3 regions of the Paenibacillus sp. 19GGS1-52 genome follow, and region 1 is predicted to be linked to each of the others. Evidence: riboswitches for the same ligand, from Rfam matches in the RefSeq annotation. Region 1 holds a riboswitch; each other region holds the start of a gene.

Region 1 (3,209 bases):
GTTTCACGTTTTCTTCCAGGAAAATTTCCAGAAACAACGCCTCTTTAGAAGGGAAGTAATTATAAAATGTGCCTACTCCGATCCCGACCACTTTTGTAATGTCAGAGACATTGGTTTTTTTAAATCCTTTGGAACTAAACAATTCTTTCCCGCAATTAAAAATATCCTTTTTTTTATCTTCCACCTTATAATCCTCCGCTCACTTTATACTTGCTCTAATTTATTATAGGCGTTTAGCCATTCGATGGCCCATGAGATCAAACACGTGACCCACTGTTTTTTTAATGAACCCTAAGGAAACCTGATAGTAATAGTCCGATTCAAACCAGCCCTGTTCTTTGTAATGACGGTAATCCAGGTACTTATCATTGAGCGTAGACTTTATAGTTGTGCGGGATATTCGGAACATCATCAGCCTGAAAAAGGAAGGAACCGGTGGCGTTGTGTGCATAAGCTCTTTGTAAAATCTTGCCGAGGCCTTTTTAATTTCCTTCGTAAATTTTTGCTGTGCAGCCTCGCTTCTGGGCTCCAACGTGTTCAGAACACAGCCTTTTGTGACTCGAAATCCGAAATTTTCTCCCATATTACTTAGGTACTTCACGATAGAGTTGCCTCCAAAGATTCCTTGATTGACAATAGCCGTAAAGGTCTTTCCAAAAAAACGCGGTCTATGGAACACAAAGGCGAGCCGATCCAGCAGGTTCTTCATCGGTGCCGATACATGAAAGGCATAATTGGGGGTGGCGAAAATAATTCCGTCAGCATTGCTCATCTTTTCAATCAGCACATCGCGATCATCCGTTAAGGGGCAATATTGCTCTCCTTTGTCAAAACACTGTTTGCAGCCACGGCAATATTCAAGCCGATAGTCTTTCAAGAATAAGTACTCAAAGTCAATTTCACCGTAAGCTTTTAAATTATCCCCAAATTCACAAACTGCCTCGAAGGTGGCATGCTTTTGTTGATTGCCGATAAAGGCAATAACTTTTTTCATTGGAGTCCCTCCATATACAGATCATTTCACTCACTTCAAATCTTATGAATGAATATTATTATATTCATTCATATTGTGATATGCAACTGCTTTTGTCATAATTAATTCCAAATTAAGTGAGTCCGGTAAGTTCATTCAACTTACGATACTAATACAATGGCCCAACTGCGCCGATACAAATTAGGAATACTGCAAATCCATTTAGCTGTAATGGCGTTTGCCATTCTGCTGCATACTTCGCTCTCGTACCTCTTCCTACTCTCCCACCTAGCAGTCGCAGCTTTTTTTTTGCAGTATCTGCCGCCTGCCGCTCTCGCCCCATTTTAAGTTTCATGCGTTCTATTGTTCGTTTCACCCATTGTGACAAAGGCAAACTTGTCGAAAGGCAAGGACGCAAAGCCATAGGGCCTTCTTCGTTTCCACAATGTGGAAGACGAAGGTGGCAGCCGTGCTGCCGGAAAAAAAGGATGTCTGTTCCACTGCGTACGTTTCAGGTGCATGGATTAGATGTTCTGGGGGAAAAGCTTTTTCAACGAATATAAACCGTTTATAAAAAGTTGTTCCTCCTCCGCCCAAACCGGGCGTTACTTTGCGTACCCTAGCAAGGTGATGGCGTTAAGGGATATTTTAACCGAGGAGAGTTAGTTATGAAATCCAAACGCAAAAGATCCGATCGACCTGCCCCCAATTTATCAAGAACAGTTAAACAAATGGCTCCATGCTCCAGTTTTCGTTTGTTCTCCAAATGCATCGCCCTGCTATTAACACTAGTGCTTGCAATCGGCAGCCCGTTCAGCCCCGCCAGTGCAGAATTAGCATCCGCGCAGCCGGTCGCTGAATCTACACCTCAATCCGTTACCGAAAGTGTATATGGAGCTGCTGCTAACAGCCTGCAGGAACCATCCGGCCCAGTTGGCACAGTCTGGACGATTGGTACCCATGACGGAAGCTCCGCCGAATATTCCGACTTCAAGGCAATGTCCACGCCTTACACCGCACCTGTGACGAAAGAGGTTTACAGTGACTGGAAGACATTTCCGAAAGGCATGAAGGCGAGTGTGAATAAAACGCTCACTATCGATTTCACAATGGATGCGCTGCCCACTTATGGCATGGAATTCGACGTGCATATACTGAACGCGTACATGTCTGTGCCACAGATGGCTGTGTACGCGAATGGAAGGCTGGCCGGGCTCATCCAGATTGCGGGTACAGCCGGCAGCGGTGGTGCCTATCCCTACCGTGACCAATACAGATTATATATTCCAAATGAGCTGATAAATATCGGCACGAACGAGCTGAGGCTTGAGGTATATGCCGGCTCCTATGCAAATAGCTCCGGAGATGCAAATCTATGGTACGAGTGGGATGAGTTGTCGTTGACGGCGCTCTCCTCGCCCGCATCTGAACCGCTCCACGGTCGGTATGTAAATCTTGGCACCGCGATCGCCAATTCATTCGATTACAACGACAATGTGACTCGACTTGTTCCAGATTTGACGAAATGGCTCGGCATTGCCTACAGTGGAAATATGATGCGTGCGGGTCTATGGTCCGATACGAAGCCATTATGGCAGGATGGCATAGATTCTTATTTGCAGACGATGAAGGACATGAATCTGCAGCCAGTGGTCGGTATGTTCGGCACAGATTTTATGAACAGCAGTGAGATGCTAGGCGGTCACATGTCCGAAAGCATGAAGACTTATTACCGCCAATTCATGTCCGATTACGGCTCGGATTTCTCTTATCTGGAAATGGATAATGAACCGGGCGTATTCGGACATTCGCAGTCTTCTCTCGTCGAGCTCGGTGAGTTTCTACAGGCAGAAAAAGCGGAAACCCCGTGGCTTAAGATCGTGGCACCCGGCTGGGCATACTGGCCAACCAAGGGTACGCCGTACGGTTGGGAGCGCAATCCTGAAGAGCGGAAACCGATCGAAGTTTTGTCAGATCTGACGAACGGCCACAGTTATGCGTTGACCGGATTGACACAGGCTCGCGGCGGCGCACTGAACGAAAACCTGCTTACCTACAACGGTGGTACGGAAGAAGGGCTGCCCAAGGAAATGATGATGACTGAGGCAGGTGCTAATGATCTGCATGCCGATCCGAGCGGCTTCGGCGCATCAGCCTACAAGTTCGCAGCCGCTTTCGACCGCGAGCTGCGCGCGGATATTGGGTATGCTGACCATATTATGCAGCATACTGCCTT
Region 2 (3,209 bases), 2.9 Mb from region 1:
AGCCACAGAATTATTACCAAGGCGACAAGCTGCAACTGACATGGTCCTTCGAAGCCAGCCAAGGAAAAGGCGTTTATAAATAACTCATATTCAATGATCTTTAGTTACTATTTTACAACAATATAGAGGAGGATTTTTATTATGGGAATCAAGAAAACATTGGGATTAGGCGTAGCATCGGCAGCTTTGGGATTATCGTTAATCGGGGGAGGCACCTTCGCTTACTTCAGCGACACCGCCCAGAGCACAGCAACGTTCGCAGCCGGCACTTTGGATCTCAACACTAATCCAACCGAGATTGTTAACCTCCCAAATCTCAAACCAGGTGACATCGCGGTTCGCAATTTCACCTTGCAGAATAGCGGTTCATTGGATATTAAAGGTCTCAAACTGGTTGCCAATTATACCGTAACTGATGCTAATGGGAATAATTCAACTCAAGATCTGGGTGACCACTTTAAAGTTAAAGTCCTCGATAGCAGCTATGTCAGCGGGAATATCGCGGGCCATGTGATCAGTGAAATCTCACTCAAGTCTTTGAAAGACTTAGGTAACTATGATTTGATAAGCACTGGTGCGCTCCCTAATGGGATCACAAATGGGCAATCCGTCAACTTCAAGGTAGCCTTCGAGTTTGTCGATAACGGGCAGGATCAGAATATTTTCCAAGGTGACGCTCTGGCCCTGACTTGGACATTCAATGCCACACAAGCCATCGGTCCCGAATTGAAATAGTACTGATCTATATCTCTGTAGACTACCGGCAACTCCTAAGCCCAAGAGGCTGGGAATTGCCGGTTTTTCACTCTTTGACCACTCCTAGTTCAGGAACAATCGTCTTTGTCCGTTTTACGGAAATTTGTTATACTATTAACAAAAAGTACGGAGGAGCGTTGTATTGTGCCAGATAATATGGGAGGCCGCATTCACCAGCTCCGACTGGAGAAGAATTTATCCTTATCCGAACTTGCGGACAAGGCCGATGTGGCGAAATCATACTTAAGTAATGTTGAGAGAAATATTCAATCCAACCCCTCCATCCAATTCATTGAAAAAATCGCTGATGCGCTTCAGGTTTCTATTCATGCCCTGCTATATGGCGAGCCCACTGACGCCGAGGAATCCCCTCTGGATTCGGAATGGTTTCGTCTGGTTCAGGAAGCTATGGCCTCAGGGATAAGCAAAAGGGAATTCAAGGAATTTCTGGATTATCAGAAATGGCGCCTGGATCAGAAGGATTGATGAACCTTGTCTGCTTGAGGTTGTATCTATCCAAGCTCTGAACATACAGAAAGAAGCACAACGACATGTCGCTGTGCTTCTTTCTGTATGTAACATTTGTTTATCTAACTCTACTGCATAACACGTAAAGCCTTTTCATCGAAAAACCGACGAATCTCATCAGCCTTGATGCCTGCCTTCTTAGCCGTTAATAACAAATGTACCCATTCTAAATCCAAATCAACTGTCTGCAGTTCTCCGTTTTTCCCCTGGTTGGACTTATCCAAGAAATCTCCTCCTAAGATTTTGCGTCCCCAGGCAGTCCGGCCATCCTAGTATTCCTACCTTAGATCCGAGACTTTGTGCCCCTGCTTTTCAGCAGGTTTACCCTTTACTGGACCCTTTACATGAAAGGATCTGGCTAGAAACTGATTAAGCTGTTATCCGTAACAACATTATGCAATAACATTATATAATAATCCTCAAAAAAAATGTGTCGTTCTCTGGATTATTTTTACTGCGAAATGGGAAAATTATATATCCTATTTTGACGGAACCCTGTCCTAAAATAAAAATCCTAAATATAAAATTGAAAAAGACTAGTTTTGCTGTAGAATTATTGAATACGAGCGAACCATACCGTTTTGCGAACGGATTGGACGAAAGTATGAATTGATTACACGAGCTGAAAGTAGCACAATAGGATGAGGAATGAAACCGCAATCATCGCAGCTCCGATCAACGCCGGCACTAAAGTGACCGGGTGTGGAGTTCATCCGTTAGGAGGATGTATTCATGGCAGTTAAAGAGCCCTATAACGAATCCATTTGGAGTAAGTATTACGGACCCAATTTGGGCTATATCCAAGAAAAATATGAACAGTTTGCGAAAGATCCATTATCAGTAGAAACTAATTACCGCGAGCTTTTTACTATCTCGGGACCCCCTCCCCTGGCACCTGCCACCGAGCAGCCACCACAGGCGGTTATTTCGGGCGATTCCGCATGGCTAAAAAAAGCAGTCAGAGCTTCCAAGCTAATCGCCAATATTCGTATATATGGTCATATGGCCGCTGATATTGACCCGCTCGAACGAGATCATAATGCTATGGAGAAGTGGCTTAACCCTGAAACCTATGAGTTAACCCGCGAGGACCTCATGGCATTGCCTGCCACGCTGATCTGGGAGAATGCGCCCGCAGACGTTCTTACCGGCTGGGACGCCGTTCACCGGATGCGCCAGGTCTATACGCAGACTATTGCTTATGAGTTCGGGCATGTTCACGATGAACGGGAACTGGGTTGGTTGAACCATCAAGCGGAGTCGGCAAGCTCGCCGGCCCCCCTGAACAACACCGAACGCAAGGAACTGCTGAGACGCCTTATTCAAGTAGAGCAATTTGAGACCTTCTTGCATAAAACCTTCGTTGGCCAGAAACGCTTCAGTCTGGAGGGCAATGATGCGCTTGTTCCGATGCTGGACGAAATTGTACGTGCAGCGGCACATGACGGTGCCGAGAACATTCTGATGGGCATGGCCCATCGCGGGCGTCTGAGCGTGCTGGCCCATATTTTGGGCAAGCCTTATGATATTATTTTTTCCGAATTCCACCACTCTCCAAATAAGGAGCTTTTCCCTTCAGAAGGGTCGATGGGTATTAACTATGGCTGGACTGGAGACGTGAAGTATCATCTTGGTGCAGATCGTGCTGTCCGCGAGGGAGAAACCGTCCGTACCCGACTAACACTGGCAAATAACCCGAGTCATTTGGAATTCGTTAATCCTGTCGTTGAAGGCTTTACCCGCGCGGCTCAGGAAGACCGCAGTACACCGGGTCTGCCACAACTTGATACGAACAAAGCCATGGCCGTGCTGATGCATGGAGATGCAGCTTTTCCAGGCGAAGGCATTGTCGCCGAAACGTTGAATATTGGCAAGCTGCAGGGTTATAAGAACGGTGGTACGATCCATATTATCGTCAATAACCG
Region 3 (3,209 bases), 2.5 Mb from region 1:
TACAGCCCAGAAAGTCGCCTTCGCCACTGGTGTTCCTCCACATATCTACGCATTTCACCGCTACACGTGGAATTCCACTTTCCTCTTCTGTACTCAAGCCACCCAGTTTCCAGTGCGACCTCAGGTTGAGCCCAAGGTTTAAACACCAGACTTAAATAGCCGCCTGCGCGCGCTTTACGCCCAATAATTCCGGACAACGCTTGCCCCCTACGTATTACCGCGGCTGCTGGCACGTAGTTAGCCGGGGCTTTCTTCTCAGGTACCGTCACTCTTATAGCAGTTACTCTATAAGACGTTCTTCCCTGGCAACAGAGCTTTACGATCCGAAAACCTTCATCACTCACGCGGCATTGCTCCGTCAGGCTTGCGCCCATTGCGGAAGATTCCCTACTGCTGCCTCCCGTAGGAGTCTGGGCCGTGTCTCAGTCCCAGTGTGGCCGTTCACCCTCTCAGGTCGGCTACGCATCGTCGCCTTGGTGAGCCGTTACCCCACCAACTAGCTAATGCGCCGCAGGCCCATCCCTCAGCGACAGATTTCTCCGTCTTTCATCCTCTTCCCAGGTGGGAAAAGGAATTATCCGGTATTAGCTACCGTTTCCGGTAGTTATCCCAGACTATGGGGCAGGTTGCCTACGTGTTACTCACCCGTCCGCCGCTAAATCCTGTTGAAAGCAAGCTTTCAACAAAACTCCGCTCGACTTGCATGTATTAGGCATGCCGCCAGCGTTCGTCCTGAGCCAGGATCAAACTCTCCAATTTGTATTGAAAAGAGCGATTGCTCATTTTGAAACCTCTGACGAGAATTTACATTCTCAACCGACAAGTTTACTCCAGCATAAATGCTGTGAAACTCATCTTCTTTTGGATTTTACTTTCGTAAAATCCCACTCACTCGTTGTTCAGTTTTCAAAGATCAAGTTCTCGTTGTCGGCGTTTAATGTCTCACCAGCAACTCTTATAATATATCATACGGTGTTTAGAAAAGCAAGCTTTTTTTATTTCTTGTTAATTCAATGTGTTTCGCTTGTCCGCTCTTCCAACAGCGCTCACTTATAATACCCTATCTACTAGTATAAAAGCAACCCCTAATCAAAAGAAAAACAACCAGCTTAATTATTAAGCTGGTTGTCTATTTGTTCATATAGTAATTCAACTACTCTTAGTAGTATTTGACTGCCGTATATTTAGTAGAATTCTTAATCAGATCTACGGTTTTATTGCTCTTAACCAATCCAGCATCTACTGTTGTATCAATAGTCACCCATTTGCCATTAAGAAGGACTTCATTCCAAGCATGGTATTGAGTAACATAAGTGGAGTTTCCCATGACCAATTTAGCTGGTATATCTACACTACGTAGCATTGCTGCAAATAATGAAGAGTAATCATAGCAAATGCCTTTTTTGCTGGCAAGGGTATTATCAATGTTAGGGATATAGTCAGTTGTTACATTGTTAGCCAGTGAATAATCGTATTTCACATTAGCAACGATGTAATTATAAATTGCTTTAACCTTCTCTTGATCCGTTGTTTTGCCTTGTGTAAGTTGTTTTGCTTTAAGAATAGCTTTATCAGAAGAACTCCATTTAACATTCTGAACAGAGCTTAAATATACTGCATTTGTATCATTCAAGGATAAGTCCACTACTTCAGAATATAGAGCTTTGTATTTGTTACCCGTTATGTTCTCAAGAACTGAGACTTTATAGGATCCATTACCTTGTTGCAATGGGAATTCTTCAGCTTGTCCAGAAGCATAAAGATTATAAGTGTAGCTGCTGCTGCCTTTGGTAATCATAAGTTTGATCCGTTTGTCCTTCGGCACATCATATTGAACTCCAATAATGCCTTGGTTTAACTGCGATGTATTGAGCCAACCCGTTTCTGTGCCAGCAGCTTGAGCTGAAGTTATCTGAACAGAAGTAGCCACTACAAATATCGCCAATAACATAAGATAAAATTTCTTCAATGATAAAACCCCTTTTCGGTAGCTGGCTGCCATCCTGACGGGAAGGCCCTTTAGCTTTGCGTCCCTATCTTTCAATAGGTTTGCCGTTATCGTAAAAGCTTTATCTGTCCTTAAACATACTAGAAATAATGGTAGAATTAGACAAAAAATAAACAAAAAAAGCCTCTTCATTCGGTAGCTGGCTGCCATCCTGACGGGAAGGCCCTTTAGCTTTGCGTCCCTATCTTTCGATAGGTTTGCCGTTATCGTGCTTAGCTTTTATAGTTATATACTACCATATTTACGCGTAGATTCAAGACCTATAGTGCTAGATTTCCAAAATTTTATAATAAATTTTTGGAAATTTCTATTTTATGACATTAAGTGTGTTAGGGTAGTTTGGCTTGTACAATTAGACGGTGTGTGGGATTTACTAGTGGGTCACACGTGATCAGCGTGAGAATCTTGTCCTTGTTGTTCCCGTTTAACACAGATACATCCGTAGGTTCGACGATAGAAATTTTGTATACTTCATAGTTGTACGCTTGTTTGCTTGTCTTCACGGTGATAATATCTCCTACTGCAACCTCATTCAATCTATTAAACAATCTGCCTGTCGTTCTGGCTCTATGTGCTGCTATTGCGGCATTGCCAATCTGACCGATAGAAGTTGTTTCCTTCATATGTGTAGCTGCGTGCTTCATGTTGGCTTTCGTCGCCCCTTCAAGAACAGGCAACAACAGATTGATCTTATCAATTTCGATTAATGCAATTACTTTCCCCCCAAGCACAACTTCAGGTTCCGCCTTTACAGCAGCATCACTCGGAGGCTGCTCATCCAATGCAGATTCTTCTGAGAGCAGTTGGGTTACCTCAGCATATTTACTTTTCAGATCAGGGTCAACCGTTGCTGGAGCACTGTTACTATAACTCTGTTCCGCCTCATCTAATAGTTTCTGCTGCTGCCAGTCGTTATACCATTCATTAGCTTTGGGGAACAGCATGACAAGTATTCCTGCAAGTATGACTAAATAGGAAAATTTACGCATGATATTCACCTCCCTACTTTTAGAAAACCCATTTCCGGCTTCCGAAGAAATTGATGATTACAGTGACGAATGTAACTAATACCTTCGAGATCAACACTTGAATACCAAGTTTATCTGTTAACAAATGCATAAGCAGCAGGGATATTCCCAGTACAATCAGGTTCAGTACGATAAACTTCAGCAACTGCATTCGGTCGAAGCTATCCTTTTTC

Evidence for each region. A riboswitch is a leader RNA that binds a small molecule or an ion and turns the genes downstream of it on or off. The one in region 1 is predicted to bind cyclic di-GMP.
Region 2: it holds a riboswitch for cyclic di-GMP, as region 1 does, so the genes downstream of both, H1230_RS30880 (anti-repressor SinI family protein) here and H1230_RS17835 (polysaccharide lyase family protein) in region 1, are expected to answer to the same signal.
Region 3: it holds a riboswitch for cyclic di-GMP, as region 1 does, so the genes downstream of both, H1230_RS29110 (transglutaminase-like domain-containing protein) here and H1230_RS17835 (polysaccharide lyase family protein) in region 1, are expected to answer to the same signal.

What each region holds. Positions count from the first base shown of each region.
Region 1 covers NZ_CP059724.1:3,820,400-3,823,608, forward strand. The annotation lists gene H1230_RS17820 (TetR/AcrR family transcriptional regulator) at 1-184, opposite strand, end outside; gene H1230_RS17825 (flavodoxin family protein) at 224-994, opposite strand; gene H1230_RS17830 (hypothetical protein) at 1,143-1,328, opposite strand; cyclic di-GMP riboswitch class I at 1,353-1,453, shown strand; gene H1230_RS17835 (polysaccharide lyase family protein) at 1,642-3,209, shown strand, end outside.
Region 2 covers NZ_CP059724.1:6,726,272-6,729,480, forward strand. The annotation lists gene H1230_RS30865 (TasA family protein) at 1-83, shown strand, start outside; gene H1230_RS30870 (TasA family protein) at 142-735, shown strand; gene H1230_RS30875 (helix-turn-helix domain-containing protein) at 913-1,242, shown strand; gene H1230_RS30880 (anti-repressor SinI family protein) at 1,353-1,508, opposite strand; cyclic di-GMP riboswitch class I at 1,536-1,620, opposite strand; gene H1230_RS30885 (2-oxoglutarate dehydrogenase E1 component) at 2,017-3,209, shown strand, end outside.
Region 3 covers NZ_CP059724.1:6,343,032-6,346,240, forward strand. The annotation lists rRNA gene H1230_RS29105 (16S ribosomal RNA) at 1-759, opposite strand, end outside; gene H1230_RS29110 (transglutaminase-like domain-containing protein) at 1,160-1,969, opposite strand; cyclic di-GMP riboswitch class I at 1,984-2,064, opposite strand; cyclic di-GMP riboswitch class I at 2,140-2,220, opposite strand; gene H1230_RS29115 (class D sortase) at 2,338-2,997, opposite strand; gene H1230_RS29120 (GtrA family protein) at 3,017-3,209, opposite strand, start outside.